DNA from 2 places in the Bacillus sp. UNCCL81 genome. Region 2 is predicted to be linked to the other one. Evidence: predicted binding sites of a transcription regulator. Region 2 holds the regulator's gene; the other holds the start of a gene.
What was found. The regulator CtsR, encoded in region 2, represses protease genes until heat stress. The targets are predictions, from matches to a motif close to ATGGTCAATAAAGGTCAAACA.

Region 1: the regulator CtsR is predicted to act here: its motif matches at 6,704-6,724, upstream of clpP (ATP-dependent Clp endopeptidase proteolytic subunit ClpP).

What each region holds. Positions count from the first base shown of each region.
Region 1 covers NZ_FOMF01000006.1:191,007-198,740, forward strand. Annotated here, with positions in the region: gene BM319_RS14765 (tetratricopeptide repeat protein) at 1-707, shown strand, start outside; gene trxB (thioredoxin-disulfide reductase) at 922-1,869, shown strand; gene BM319_RS14775 (NUDIX hydrolase) at 2,369-2,827, shown strand; gene rapZ (RNase adapter RapZ) at 2,855-3,739, shown strand; gene mgfK (gluconeogenesis morphogenetic factor MgfK) at 3,739-4,707, shown strand; gene whiA (DNA-binding protein WhiA) at 4,747-5,697, shown strand; gene BM319_RS14795 (HPr family phosphocarrier protein) at 5,719-5,976, shown strand; gene clpP (ATP-dependent Clp endopeptidase proteolytic subunit ClpP) at 6,058-6,651, opposite strand.
Region 2 covers NZ_FOMF01000020.1:8-7,741, forward strand. Annotated here, with positions in the region: partial or broken rRNA gene BM319_RS23245 (23S ribosomal RNA) at 1-127, shown strand, start outside; rRNA gene rrf (5S ribosomal RNA) at 185-300, shown strand; gene BM319_RS23255 (CtsR family transcriptional regulator) at 711-1,172, shown strand; gene mcsA (protein-arginine kinase activator protein McsA) at 1,192-1,740, shown strand; gene mcsB (protein-arginine kinase McsB) at 1,746-2,813, shown strand; gene clpC (ATP-dependent protease ATP-binding subunit ClpC) at 2,834-5,275, shown strand; gene radA (DNA repair protein RadA) at 5,455-6,834, shown strand; gene disA (DNA integrity scanning diadenylate cyclase DisA) at 6,837-7,734, shown strand, end outside.

The DNA of each region.
Region 1 (7,734 bases), on a different contig from region 2:
AGAAGTATGAAGAAGCTTATAAGTTATTTAATTTACTGTACATGGAACGACCAGATCGTGAAATACAGTTTTATTATATGTTCTGTGATGCAGCATATCAATCTGGAAGAATTGAAACGGCGGAACGTATTTGGAATTTTGAAATGACAAGTGAATTTGATGATCATGAGGAATTGGCTCCATGGGCTGAAAAAAAGCATTCATCAAATGAAATTGAACAATTAATGGTTGAAACAGAATACCAAGCAAAACACTCCAATTCGAATAGTGAGAGATGGGGATTAATCTATTTTATGAAGGAATATTATTATGAACAAAAATTTAGTTCAATCCTTCAAGATTTGAATCCATTAGAAAATATTGGTCTCGATGAACAATTAGAACAAGTTCTACTAAATAATATGTGTTATCTAGAGCCTCATCCGTCATTGAATATTGCGATTAACGGCGCAAAGAAAGTACAGACAACTTGGGAAGAAGATTATATAATACTACGTAATCATCTTCAATTATGGTTTTTCGCTATTTGTGAACTTACAGTAAAATATAAAGAATTACCTGTAAGTGAAGAGGTTTTATTAGCTGCTACACATTATCTTGTTGAAAATGAAGTAAATCGTGTATCACAAAAGAAAATTGCAGCAAACTATAATATCTCTACCTATTTATTAAATAAAGGCATTAGCGCCATTCGAAGCTTGTTTTAATACCAGATGGTGTTAATGCAAGCTTTCTTTATTTCTCATTAAGGTGAGTATAAATTGGCAGCAAGGATTTGTACTCGAAGGTGAAGGCTCGTCAGTCGAAGAGTTTTCTTTATCATGAGCATATGATTTGTTGTTTTATGTCATCGCGTATTAGGATAGTGTTAGTTAATGAAGTAGGGCAATTAGCCATTTAAGTACAAGGAGTGATTAAGAAATGGAAGAAAAAATTTATGATGTTATTATCATTGGAGCTGGTCCTGCAGGGATGACTGCAGCTGTATATACATCTCGTGCAAATCTTTCTACATTAATGATGGAACGTGGTATTCCAGGTGGACAGATGGCAAATACTGAAGAAATTGAAAACTACCCAGGTTTTGATAGTATTTTAGGCCCGGATTTATCAAATAAAATGTTTGATCATGCGAAAAAATTTGGTGCTGAATACGCTTATGGAGACATTAAAGAAATTATCGACGGTAAAGAATATAAAACAATCATTGCTGGTAAAAAAGAATACAAAACACGCGCAATTATTATTTCAACTGGTGCAGAATACAAAAAAATTGGTGTTCCAGGTGAGCAAGAGCTTGGAGGACGTGGTGTATCTTACTGTGCTGTTTGTGATGGAGCATTCTTTAAGGATAAAGAATTAGTAGTTATAGGTGGCGGAGATTCAGCGGTAGAAGAAGGCGTATATTTAACTCGATATGCTTCTAAAGTTACAATCGTTCACCGTAGAGATCAATTACGTGCTCAAAAAATTCTTCAAGACCGTGCATTTGCAAATGAAAAGATTTCATTTATTTGGAATTCAACAATTAAAGAAGTAAACGGAACTGATGGTAAAGTAAGTAGCGTAACGCTTGTAGATACTCAAAATGGTGAAGAATCTGAATTTAAAACTGATGGCGTATTTATCTATATTGGCATGCTGCCATTAACAAAACCATTCTTAAGTTTAGGTATTACAAATGAAAATGGTTATATTGAAACAAATGATGTAATGGAAACAAGAGTACCAGGTATTTTTGCTGCTGGTGATGTTCGTGAAAAAACTTTACGTCAAGTTGTAACAGCTACTGGAGACGGAAGTATTGCTGCTCAAGCAGTACAACATTATATTGAAGAATTAAAAGAAGAATTATCTAAAACTAACTAATCTTGATTAAAAACGATAAAATTAAGTTTTAGAATTGTGAACAAAATTGTAATATTCTGAAACTTATATGTAATTAGGGTGTAACTCTCTTGAAATATAGTTACTGTAATATAGACAATAACCAGAGAGCCCCCTAATATATATAGGAACATGGATATGCGCTTGTCCATGTTCCCTTTTTTTGTGCTTTAAAGTTTAAATTTACAGCGACGAATGAGGAACTGACGTAGTTGCAAATTTTTAGCAATTAAGTATAAGTGCAACTACGCCTTTAGTCTTTAAAGCTCGGCAATCGGTGAGTTTTCTTTATTTGTCTCCGAAAATGATCGGTTCTGTTCCTCGACCGTAGTTCGAACCCACAAAATCTTTTCCTTTAGCCTGTACCTGTCAACCCTAATTCCCACTCTTAACAAGTTGTTGTCTGACTAGTTTAACGGTATAATATAGATTGGGCAGTTTCAACCAACTGCAAGTCCAAATTGTAAGTGAGGTATAAGAAATGCAAAGAGTTACACATTGTGTTTTGGTAAATGAAAATAATATCCTCTTGCTACAAAAACCTAGAAGAAACTGGTGGGTTGCACCCGGCGGCAAGATGGAGCCAGGTGAAAACATTAGAGAAGCAGTTGTTCGTGAATATCGTGAAGAAACAGGTATATACTTAAAAAACCCAAAATTAAAAGGTGTTTTTACAATTATTATAGAAGAAGATGCTAAGGTAGTGAATGAATGGATGATGTTTTCATTTTTAGCTACCGAGTTTGACGGTGAAAATCAAGATGAGTGTGAAGAAGGAATTCTTCGCTGGCATGCGATAGATGAAGTGAAAAACCTTCCTATGGCAGCAGGTGACTATCATATTATTGATTATTTACTGAAGGGTAAAGAAATTTTACATGGTACCTTTGTCTATACACCGGACTTTGAATTATTAAGGTATCGCTTAAATCCGAGTTAACTTAAATTATAGAAAGGGTTGAGTTAAATGCCTACAAGATCACATGTAAAAATGGTTATTATAACTGGAATGTCGGGTGCTGGAAAGACTGTCGTTGTTCAAGCGTTAGAAGATATCGGTTACTTCTGTGTTGATAATCTTCCTCCTGCTCTACTTCCAAAATTTGTAGAGCTATTAAAGGACCCGGATCACAATACAACAGATAAAGTTGCTCTTGTTATGGATTTACGAGGAAGAGAATTTTTTGATCAGTTAGGGAGTTCGTTAGATCAATTAATGTCTACTCCGTCAATTATCCCTCAAATTTTATTTTTAGACGCAACGAATGCTGCACTCGTTACTCGCTACAAAGAAACTCGTCGTTCACATCCACTTTCTCCAACGGGTTCTCCATTAAAAGGAATTGAGTTGGAACGTACTCTTTTAGCCGAGGTAAAAGGGCGTGCACAATTAATTTATGATACTTCAGATTTAAAACCTAAAATATTACGAGAAAAAATAATTGAACAATTTAGAGAAAATGAACAAGAAGGTTTTTCAGTAAATATTCAGTCATTCGGTTTTAAGTACGGAATACCGATTGATGCGGATTTAGTATTTGACGTACGATTTTTACCAAATCCATTTTATATTGAATCAATGCGTCCCTTAACTGGCTTAGATGAGGAAGTTTCCTCTTACGTTCTTAAATTTAATGAGACAACGGAATTTATGCTGAAATTAATTGATTTAATTAGTTTTATGTTACCTCAATATAAAAGAGAAGGTAAACGACAACTAATCATTGCGATCGGATGTACGGGTGGACAGCATCGCTCTGTTACTTTAGCAGAGTATTTAGCTAACTACTATAAGGATCAATATGATACGAATGTTAGTCATCGGGACGTTGAAAAAAGGAGTCATAAGTAATGGTTAGTCAACGTTCAAAAATAGTAATAATTGGAGGCGGAACGGGACTATCTGTTTTAGTACGTGGATTGAAAAAACATCCCGTTGATATTACCGCAATTGTAACAGTCGCAGATGATGGTGGTAGCTCTGGACGATTACGTGACGAGTTAAAAATTCCACCACCTGGTGATGTACGAAATGTACTTGCTGCGTTATCAGATGTGGAACCGATGTTGGAAGAATTATTCCAACATCGATTTGCAACATCTGGAGACCTTTCTGGGCATTCTCTTGGTAATTTAATGCTAAGCGCAATGACTGCGATTACAGGTGATTTTTACCGTGCAATCATTGAAATGCGAAGGGTATTAAATGTTAGAGGGAAAGTTATACCAGCAGCTAATCAAAGTGTCGTATTAAAAGCTGAATTAGAAGATGGGACAATTGTTTCAGGTGAGTCGAAAATTCCTTATTCTGGTAAAAAGATTAAAAGAGTATTTTTAGCACCAGGAAATGTTGAACCTTTAAAAGAGGCGCTTGATGAAATTAATCGTGCTGACTTAATCGTAATTGGACCAGGTAGTTTATATACGAGTATCCTTCCTAATCTATTAGTTACTAAAATTGGGAAGGCTGTTGTAAATTCAAAAGCTAGAAAAGTATATGTATGTAATGTGATGACTCAAGCGGGTGAAACTTTACATTATACAGCTAGTGATCATGTAAGGGCTCTGTACCAGCATTTAGACTCAAGTTTTATCGATACAATTATCGTAAATGAAGGCACGATGCCTAAAAATATTTTAGAACTTTATAAGGAAGAACATGCTCAACAAGTAAAACTAGATATAAATGAGCTTGAATCTTTAAATCTAGAAATTGTTCATAAGTCGATCGTTAAATATGATGATAATGTGATTAGGCATGATACAGTAAAGTTAGCAGAAATTTTATGTGATCTAATCCCGACAAAAATAAAAGAATAATGAAAAAATATTTAGAGCTAGAAGGAGGGGGTGATTCAAATGTCCTTTGCATCAGAAACGAAAAAAGAATTAACAACGATTGAGATCAAAGATTGTTGTTCAAAATCTGAGCTATCCTCTTTAATTCGAATGAATGGTTCATTATCAATTGCGAATCGCCAATTTATAGTAGATGTAGTTACTGAAAATGCAGCAATTGCGAGAAGAATATATGTATTAATTAAACGTGTTTATGATGTGGACGTTGAATTGCTCGTTCGTAAAAAAATGCGTCTTAAAAAGAACAATGTATATATTGTTCGAATAAAAGAAGAAGCGAAACATATTTTAAATGATCTTTATATAACTGGTGAAGGATTTACCTTTACGAATGAAATAGCGAAAGAGCTAATTACGAAGAAATGTTGTAAACGCTCCTATTTAAGAGGTGCTTTTCTAGCTGGTGGTTCGGTAAATAATCCAGAGACATCTTCATATCATTTAGAAATTTTTTCACTATATAAAGAGCATACGGAAGAAATTTGTCGTCTAATGAATGAGTTCGGATTAAATGCTAAAACACTGGAGAGACGTAAAGGTTATATTACGTACTTAAAAGAAGCAGAAAAAATTACTGAGTTTTTAAACGTTGTTGGTGCACATTCAGCTTTATTAAGGTTTGAAGATATCCGAATTGTAAGAGATATGAGAAACAGTGTTAATCGTCTAGTAAATTGTGAAACTGCGAACTTAAATAAAACGATCAGTGCAGCCTTCAGGCAAATTGAAAATATACGTTATATCCAAAACTCAGTTGGTTTAGATATATTACCGCCAAAGCTACGTGAAATTGCAGAACTTCGAGTAGCGTATGAGGATGTTACATTAAAAGAGTTAGGTGAAATGGTATCTAGCGGAGCAATTAGTAAATCAGGAATCAATCATCGCCTACGTAAAATAGATGAAATAGCTGATAAACTAAGAGCGGGAGAACCAATAAAAATAAAATAAAAGTTAAGAGGGAAGAAAAAAATGATTGAGAAAAAAGGGAGAGTACTATTAGAAACTGGAATACAGGCTCGTCCAGCAGCACAATTTGTTCAAGTTGCTACGAGATTTCGTTCAGAAGTATTATTAGCTTACAAAGGTAAACAAGTAAACGTAAAGAGTATCATGGGTGTTATGAGCCTTGCTGTACCCCATGGAGAAGAAATCGTAATTACTGTTACTGGTGACGATGAAGTTGAAGCAATGGAAGCCGTAATGGACTTTATCGGAGAAGAAATTTAATGTAATTGGACATTCACAAGTTGGATGTCCAATTTTTTTTACAAAAAAACTAGCCGAAAAATTTCGGCTAGTTTATTCTTACTATTTAATAGCTGCAGTATTAGAAATTACTTTATCAATTAATCCGTATTCTAATGCACGGTCTGCAGTCATAAAGTTATCGCGCTCTGTATCACGCTCGATTGTATCTAATGGTTGACCAGTACGATCTGCAAGAATTTTGTTTAATTTATCACGTAAGAACAAGATTCGCTTAGCTGCAATTTCGATTTCAGTAGCTTGACCTTGAGCACCACCTAATGGTTGGTGAATCATAACTTCTGCATTTGGAAGAGCATATCTCTTTCCTTTTTCCCCAGCAGATAATAAGAACGCACCCATTGAAGCCGCCATACCAATACAAATTGTAGATACTTGAGGCTTAATAAAGTTCATCGTATCATAGATAGCCATACCAGCAGTAATACTTCCTCCTGGACTATTTATGTATAATGAAATATCCTTATCTGGATCTTCTGCTGCTAAAAATAAAAGTTGTGAAACAATTGAGTTAGCTACGTTATCATCGATTGCGCTACCTAACATGATGATGCGGTCTTTTAATAGACGAGAGTATATATCATACGCACGCTCACCACGACTTGTTTGTTCAATAACTGTAGGAATTAAATTCATTTTTTCTCCTCCTTGTTTAAAACAAATTAATGATTAATACAATAATACCTTTAAGGTCAGAAAAGGTCAAATAAAACAGATGCTATATTTAATGTATTATTCAAACTTAAAATTCTTGACCTTTTATAACATATTTATTTATCTAATACTTCAACATCATTAACGACTTTTCCTATTATTAAACGTAACTTTATGTAGTTTTTCTTTTGATAAGTTAAAAAACTAGTAACAAAATGATTGGAGCATATTCTTGTTTGAAATATAGAGCCTTGTTAAACTACCAAATTTTCGTAAAGGGAGTTTAGTGATGTTGATTTCCACTACAGTGTGCTCGCTTTCCATGGGGCGAGACCTGAGCCTCCTCGTCACGTTCGTTCCTGTGGGGTCTCAGGCTTCCCGCATATCCCATAGGAGTCGAGCACCCCTCCGTTCCAATCAAGTTGCTTATTAAAAAAGCTTACGATAAAAGGCTAATTTAATATCCTTTACTTAGCGTAAAATAACAGTTTATTAATCAGTTTGTATTTCAATTAAGATCGACCATGAACTTATAAACTAATCATTTGAAATTATTTATCTAAAATTTGCTCTAAATATTTTTAACTTCTTAATAAACAATTTCTATATTTTTGTTGGTATATTAAATATAAATTCATCGCGTCGCCTGTATATAGAAGACGATGAGTTTTTAACGCTTTTACAAGCCATCAAAACTAAATTTATAAAAGAAAATGCACACAAACCATTCCAAAGTGTATCTTCTTCTTTTTCCTACTCAAAAAGAAACCTAAATTATTGCGGTCAGAACATTCTAACGATATAATAAAACATAAGATTTTCTTATAAACTTACGAATAAGCTACAAAGCGAAACATCAGCGCACCAATCGAGCCGCTACTTGCATAAACTTACTGAGATTGGGGCGACAATACGAAATACTTATTTTAACCATATATTAAAATGCGTTCGTAGCTCAGTTGGATAGAGCACGTCCGAATAAGCTACATAGCAAAACATCAGCGCACCAATCGAGCCACTCCTTGCATAAACTTACTGAGATTGGGGCGACAGATACACTATACT
Region 2 (7,734 bases):
CAAGATGAGATTTCCCATAGCGTTAAGCTAGTAAGACCCCTGAGAGACGATCAGGTTGATAGGTCAGAGGTGGAAGCGTGGTGACACGTGGAGCTGACTGATACTAATCGGTCGAGGACTTAACTAACAAGTTTGATAATGACATTATCTAGTTTTGAGGGTACGAAGTACAACTCAATACAAATCAGGTGATTATTGCGAAGAGGTCACACCCGTTCCCATACCGAACACGGCAGTTAAGCTCTTCAGCGTCGATGGTAGTTGGGGGTTTCCCCCTGTGAGAGTAGAACGTCGCCTGGTAACCAAAAACATCAGCAATTAGGCTGATGTTTTTTTTGTTATCTAAAAATGCTCAAATGATCAAACGAGATTGATCAAAATAATAATTTTTTTAATAAAAGTAAAAAGGAAAAAAAGCTTCTTAAAAGAATTGTATAACATATATATATATATACTGATAAAGAAAAATCGCCAATTGGCGAGCCTTTAGGTAATGACAGAGAGGATATAGCACTTATATTTAATATCCAATATTGAAAAATACGTCAATTTTTCTTCTAGGCTACCAATTTATACAATTCTTAATGTATAAAAAAGATTAAGAGCTGTATCGTTTGGAAAAAATGGTAAAGAGATAATAGTTGAAATTTTTCATGAAAGGAATATAATAATAGTCAAAGATAGTCAAAGTCAGTAAAGGTGGTAAATAGATGAAGAATATATCAGATATTATTGAACAATATCTAATGCACTACTTTGACATATCCGATAAAGATTATGTCGAGATAAAAAGAAGTGAAATAGCGAATAAATTTGATTGTGTACCTTCTCAAATAAATTATGTAATAAATACTAGATTCACATTAGAAAGAGGATATGTAGTAGAAAGTAAACGCGGCGGCGGCGGGTATATTCGAATTATTAAAGTACAATTTCATGATAAAGCGAGCGTGATAGATCAAATATTAAGTAGCTTTACTAATAATATTGCACAGTCTAGCTCAGAGGACTATATTCGTCTACTACTTGAAAAAAATGTAATTACTGGGCGAGAAGCAAAAATGATGTTAAGTGTATTAGATCGTTCAGTAATAATGGTTAATTTACCTTATAGAGACGAGTTAAGAGCAAGAATGTTCAAGGCAATGCTAAGAAGCTTAAAGTATAAATAGAATATGGAGGTTGCCCATAATGATTTGTCAAGAATGTCAAGAACGTCCGGCAACATTACACTATTCTAAAATTATTAATGGTGAGAAAACAGATATTCACTTATGTGAGAAATGCGCAAATGAATCGAACAATAAACATATTTTTTCTGAAATAGGTGGTTATTCTGTAAATGATTTGTTAGCTGGATTGTTTAAAGGTAATACTGGTATTTATGAAATGAAGAAAAATAAATTTCATCAAGATTCCCAAATTGAATGTCCTAGATGTAAGATGACTTTTCAAAAGTTTACTAAAATTGGACGGTTAGGTTGTTCTACTTGTTATGAAACATTTATGGATCAGATGAAACCAATTGTTAAAAGAATTCATAGCGGTAATGTATCGCATACAGGGAAAATCCCTCAAAAGATTAATGGGGCAATCTCCTTGAAAAGGAAGTTACAAGACTTGAAATCTCAAATGAAAAATTTTATTGATAACGAAGATTTTGAGCAAGCAATTAAGATTCGGGATGAAATTCGTGAAATTGAAAAAGATTTACAAGCCCTTCAAAAGGAGGTGGAGTAAGTTACATGTCTATTAATCGAATTATTAATGAGGCCATCAGTCCATGGATGAAACAAGAAGGCCCAGATGATGATATCGTTTTAAGTAGTCGTATTAGGTTAGCTAGAAATTTCAGTGCATATTTGTATCCAACTTTACTTAGTCAAGACAAGGCTAAAGAAATTTGTCATTTAGTTAAACATTATTTTGAAGGTAGTACAGCTTTACCAAACGGACCTTTTGAATATATTGAAATTAATAAGTTAGAACCAGTAGAAAAAAGAGTATTAATTGAAAAACACTTAATAAGTCCTAATTTAGTTCAAGAGTCGGTACATGGAGCATGTATACTATCTCAGGATGAACAAATTAGCATTATGATCAATGAAGAAGATCATTTAAGAATTCAAGCTCTATTTCCAGGTTTACAACTTAGAGAGGCACTTACTCAAGCGAATCATATTGATAATTATATAGAGAGTCAGCTTGAATATGCTTTTGATGAAACAATTGGTTATTTAACTAGTTGTCCTACTAACGTTGGTACCGGATTAAGGGCCTCAGTGATGATGCATCTACCAGCACTAGTCATCACGAAACAATTTAACCGTTTAATCCCTACTATTAATCAACTTGGTTTAGTAGTAAGAGGAATTTATGGTGAAGGTAGCGAAGCATTAGGTAATATCTTTCAGATTTCGAATCAAATAACATTAGGGAAATCGGAAGAAGAAATAATAGAAGATTTAACGACAATTGTTCAACAACTGATTAAACACGAGAAATCAGCAAGAGATGCACTTGCAAGAACTTCTTTAATTCTTTTAGAAGATCGAGTCTTTCGTTCTTTAGGTACATTGAAATACGGAAGAATAATAGAAACAAAGGAAAGTGCTAAGTGTTTATCGGATGTACAATTAGGGATTGATCTAGGTTTAATTGATGGGTTATCTAAAAACTTTTTACATGAATTAATGATATTAACCCAACCAGGTATCTTACAACAGTATGTCGGTGATCAGCTTACTCCCGAAGAAAGGGATATTAAAAGAGCTTCACTAATACGCGAAAGACTATCTAACAAAAATAACTAATTATATGGGAGGAACCAATTATGATGTTTGGTCGATTTACAGAACGTGCTCAAAAAGTATTAGCTCTTTCTCAAGAAGAGGCAATCCGAATTGGACACTCAAATATAGGTACAGAACATATTTTACTAGGACTTGTTCGAGAGGGAGAAGGGATTGCTGCTAAGGCATTACTTGCACTTGGATTAAGCCCAGAGAAAGTACAACAAGAAGTGGAAACATTAATAGGACGTGGCCAAGGAGTTGCTCAAACTGTACACTACACTCCTAGAGCTAAAAAAGTGATTGAATTATCAATGGATGAGGCTCGTAAATTAGGTCATTCATATGTAGGAACAGAGCATATCCTTTTAGGATTAATTCGAGAAGGAGAAGGCGTAGCAGCAAGAGTATTAAATAATCTTGGTGTTAGCTTAAATAAAGCTCGTCAACAAGTTCTTCAATTATTAGGCAGTAATGAAAGCTCGTCTAATCATCAAAATGGATCTGCTAATCAAGCAAACACACCGACATTAGACAGCTTAGCTCGTGATTTAACAGTATCAGCTAGAGAGGGTCGCTTAGATCCTGTAATCGGGCGTGGTAAAGAAATTCAGCGAGTAATTGAAGTGTTAAGCCGACGCACTAAGAATAATCCAGTATTAATTGGTGAGCCTGGTGTTGGTAAAACAGCTATTGCAGAAGGTTTAGCTCAACAAATTGTAAATAATGAAGTACCAGAAATTTTAAGAGATAAACGAGTTATGACACTTGATATGGGTACTGTCGTAGCTGGAACTAAGTACCGTGGTGAATTTGAAGATCGTCTGAAAAAAGTAATGGACGAAATTCGTCAAGCTGGTAATATTATTCTTTTCATTGATGAACTTCATACATTAATTGGTGCAGGTGGAGCGGAAGGTGCAATTGATGCATCTAACATCTTAAAGCCATCATTAGCACGTGGTGAACTACAATGCATCGGTGCAACAACAATTGATGAATACCGTAAATATATCGAAAAAGATGCTGCGTTAGAGCGTCGTTTCCAACCAATTCAAGTTGATCAGCCGAGTGTAGAGGAGTCAATTCAAATTCTTCAAGGCTTACGTGACCGTTATGAGGCACATCATAGAGTATCAATTTCTGATCAGTCAATTATTGAAGCTGTAAAACTATCTGATCGATACATTACAGACCGTTTCTTACCGGATAAAGCAATTGATGTTATTGATGAGGCTGGTTCTAAAGTACGACTACGTAGCTTTACAACACCGCCAAATTTAAAAGAATTAGAATTAAAATTAGAGGAAGTTCGTAAAGAGAAAGATGCAGCTGTTCAAAGTCAAGAATTTGAAAAAGCAGCATCATTAAGAGATTCAGAACAAAGATTACGTGAACAATTAGAAGATACGAAACGTCAATGGAAAGAGAAACAAGGTAAAGAAAATTCCGAAGTAACTGTAGAGGATATAGCGAATGTTGTATCATCTTGGACGAATATTCCAGTTACAAAACTTGCTCAAACAGAGGCAGATAAACTGTTAAATATGGAAAGCGTTCTTCATAAACGAGTAATTGGTCAAGAAGAAGCAGTAGTAGCAGTTTCTAAAGCTGTAAGACGTGCAAGAGCTGGATTAAAAGATCCAAAACGCCCAATTGGTTCATTTATTTTCTTAGGTCCTACAGGGGTAGGTAAAACAGAGTTGGCTAGAGCATTAGCTGAAACAATTTTCGGCGATGAAGATGCGATGATTCGTATTGATATGTCAGAGTATATGGAAAAACACGCAACATCTCGTTTAGTAGGAGCACCTCCAGGATATGTAGGTTATGATGAAGGTGGTCAATTAACTGAGAAAGTTAGACGTAAACCTTACTCAGTAATTCTATTAGATGAAATTGAGAAAGCTCACCCAGACGTATTTAATATCCTACTTCAAGTATTAGAAGACGGTCGATTAACCGATTCAAAAGGTCGCACAGTTGACTTTAGAAATACACTTGTTATTATGACATCAAACGTCGGAGCAAGTGCTTTAAAAACAAATAAATATGTTGGATTCAATATTAACGATGGAGAAAAAGATTACAAAGATATGAAAGGAAAAGTATTAGAGGAACTGAAAAAAGCATTCCGTCCTGAATTCCTAAACCGTATCGATGAAACAATCGTCTTCCATTCATTAGAGAAGAAACATATTAAAGAAATTGTTCACTTAATGGTTAATAGCTTAACGAAGCGTTTAAAAGAACAAGAAATTGAACTAGAATTATCAGATGCAGCAATTGATAAAATTTCAGATGAAGGATTCGATGCTGAATACGGAGCTCGTCCATTAAGAAGAGCAATTCAAAAACAAGTAGAGGATCGTTTATCCGAAGAATTATTAAAAGGTAATGTTGAAAAAGGCCGAAAAGTTATTCTTGATGTAAAGGATAATGAATATTTGATTAGATCAGCGGCTGAAACTGTAAATCAATAAGCAATTACAAAGTTCATACCTTTTATGAAGGATAATTGAACAAATTAATTGTAAAGTTATCTAATTTGTGAAAAAGGGCGTGAAGCCCTTTTTCTTATATCAAAAAAGCGTTAGGATAGACTTAGAATACATACTCTATTAATATAGAAAATCATAGTAACAAAAGAGGTACTATACATATGGCTAAAAAAAGTAAAACTAAATTCGTTTGTCAATCTTGTGGATATGAATCGGTTAAGTGGATTGGAAAGTGTCCTGCATGTAACGAGTGGAATACAATGGTTGAGTTTATAGAACAGCCTGCTAGTTCAAGAAGGCTAACATTTAATACAAATGCTACAGTAGAAGGAACGAAACCAATTTCAATCATGGAAGTTGAAATAGGCACTGAAACTCGTATCGAAACCTCATTTGATGAGTTTAATCGGGTTTTAGGTGGAGGTATCGTTTTAGGTTCATTAGTATTAATTGGTGGTGACCCGGGAATTGGTAAGTCGACAATGCTATTACAGGTTTCCTCACAATTGGCTAAAAAGGACCATAAAGTTTTATATGTTTCAGGTGAAGAATCTCAGAAGCAAATAAAATTAAGAGCAGAACGACTAGGTGTCGCTACACAAAACTTATATGTCTTATCCGAGACAGATTTGTCTCATATTGCTCGATATATGGATGAGATGGCTCCTGATTTTGTTGTAATTGATTCGATTCAAACAATCTATTTACAAGAAGTAACATCTGCTCCTGGTAGTGTATCACAAGTACGAGAGTGTACTTCAGAATTAATGAAATTCGCGAAAACTAAAGGGATCCCGATCTTTATAGTAGGACATGTAACAAAAGAAGGATCAATTGCAGGCCCACGTTTACTGGAACATATGGTAGATGCAGTATTATATTTTGAGGGTGAACGACATCATACATATCGAATATTAAGGGCAGTTAAAAATCGTTTTGGATCTACTAATGAAACTGGTATTTTTGAGATGAAAGAGTTAGGATTAGTGGAAGTACTGAATCCATCGGAAATATTTTTAGAAGAGAGACCTTTTGGAGTAGCAGGTTCAACTGTTGTTGCTTCTATGGAAGGTACTAGACCTGTATTAGTTGAACTACAAGCACTTGTCTCTCCAACGAGCTTTGGAAATGCAAGACGAATGGCAACTGGTATAGATCATAATAGAGTATCGTTAATTATGGCTGTATTAGAAAAGAGAATGGGCCTTTTATTACAAAATCAAGATGCTTATTTAAAGGTTGCCGGAGGACTGAAGTTAGATGAGCCAGCTGTAGACTTAGCTGTTGCGGTAAGTATAGCATCAAGCTTTCAAGATAAACCTACTAATCCAACAGATGTAGTAATTGGTGAGATCGGTTTAACAGGAGAAGTTCGCAGGGTATCTAGAATAGAGCAAAGAGTACAAGAAGCAGCTAAACTTGGATTTAAAAGAGCAATAATTCCATCAAAAAATATTGGAGGATGGAGTTTTCCCGAAGGAATGGAAATAATAGGTATTAATACAGTACATGAAGCATTAAAATACGTGTTAGGAGGGTAGAGATGGAGGATCAAAAACAAAAAGCTAAATCAATGTTGCCAGTTTTAGAAATGATCGCTCCAGGTACACCATTGCGTGATGGCATTGATAATGTACTTAGAGCACAGACTGGTGGACTAATTGTACTTGGCTTTAATGATGAAACAAAAGAAATGGTCGACGGTGGTTTTCATATTAATGACCCTTTCTCTCCAGCTAGCTTATATGAATTAGCAAAAATGGATGGAGCGCTCATTTTAAATGAAACAGGGTCAAAAATCCTGTTAGCAAATGCACAATTGATACCAGATCAATCAATCTTTACAAAAGAAACTGGTATGCGTCATCGAACTGCAGAACGAGTATCAAGACAGACTGGAAACTTAGTAATTGCTATTTCGCAAAGACGTAATGTTATTACCTTATATAAAGGTAATTTGCGCTATACACTGCGAGATATTGGTGTAATTTTAACAAAAGCTAATCAGGCGATTCAGACTCTTGAAAAATATAAAATTGTATGGAATCAAGGAATTACCTCACTTAGTATTTTAGAATTTGAAGAGCTAGTGACATTATTTGAAGTTGTAAATGTTTTACATAGTGTTGAAATGGTTCTTCGAATTAAAAATGAAATTAATAATTATGTAATTGAGCTTGGTGATGAAGGAAGACTGATTGAATTACAGTTAATTGAGATCATTTCGGACCTTGAGGAGGAGGCATTACTTTTAATAAAGGATTATCATTATAGTAAGGAACAAGATCCTAAAAGTATTTTGCAAAAGCTCCAAGAACTGGCAAACGAAGAATTGTTAGAGGATCATGCCATTATTAAATTACTAGGTTATCCGAATAACACAAATCTTGAGGAAATGGTAGAGCCTAGAGGGTATCGTATGTTGATGAAAATTTCTAGAC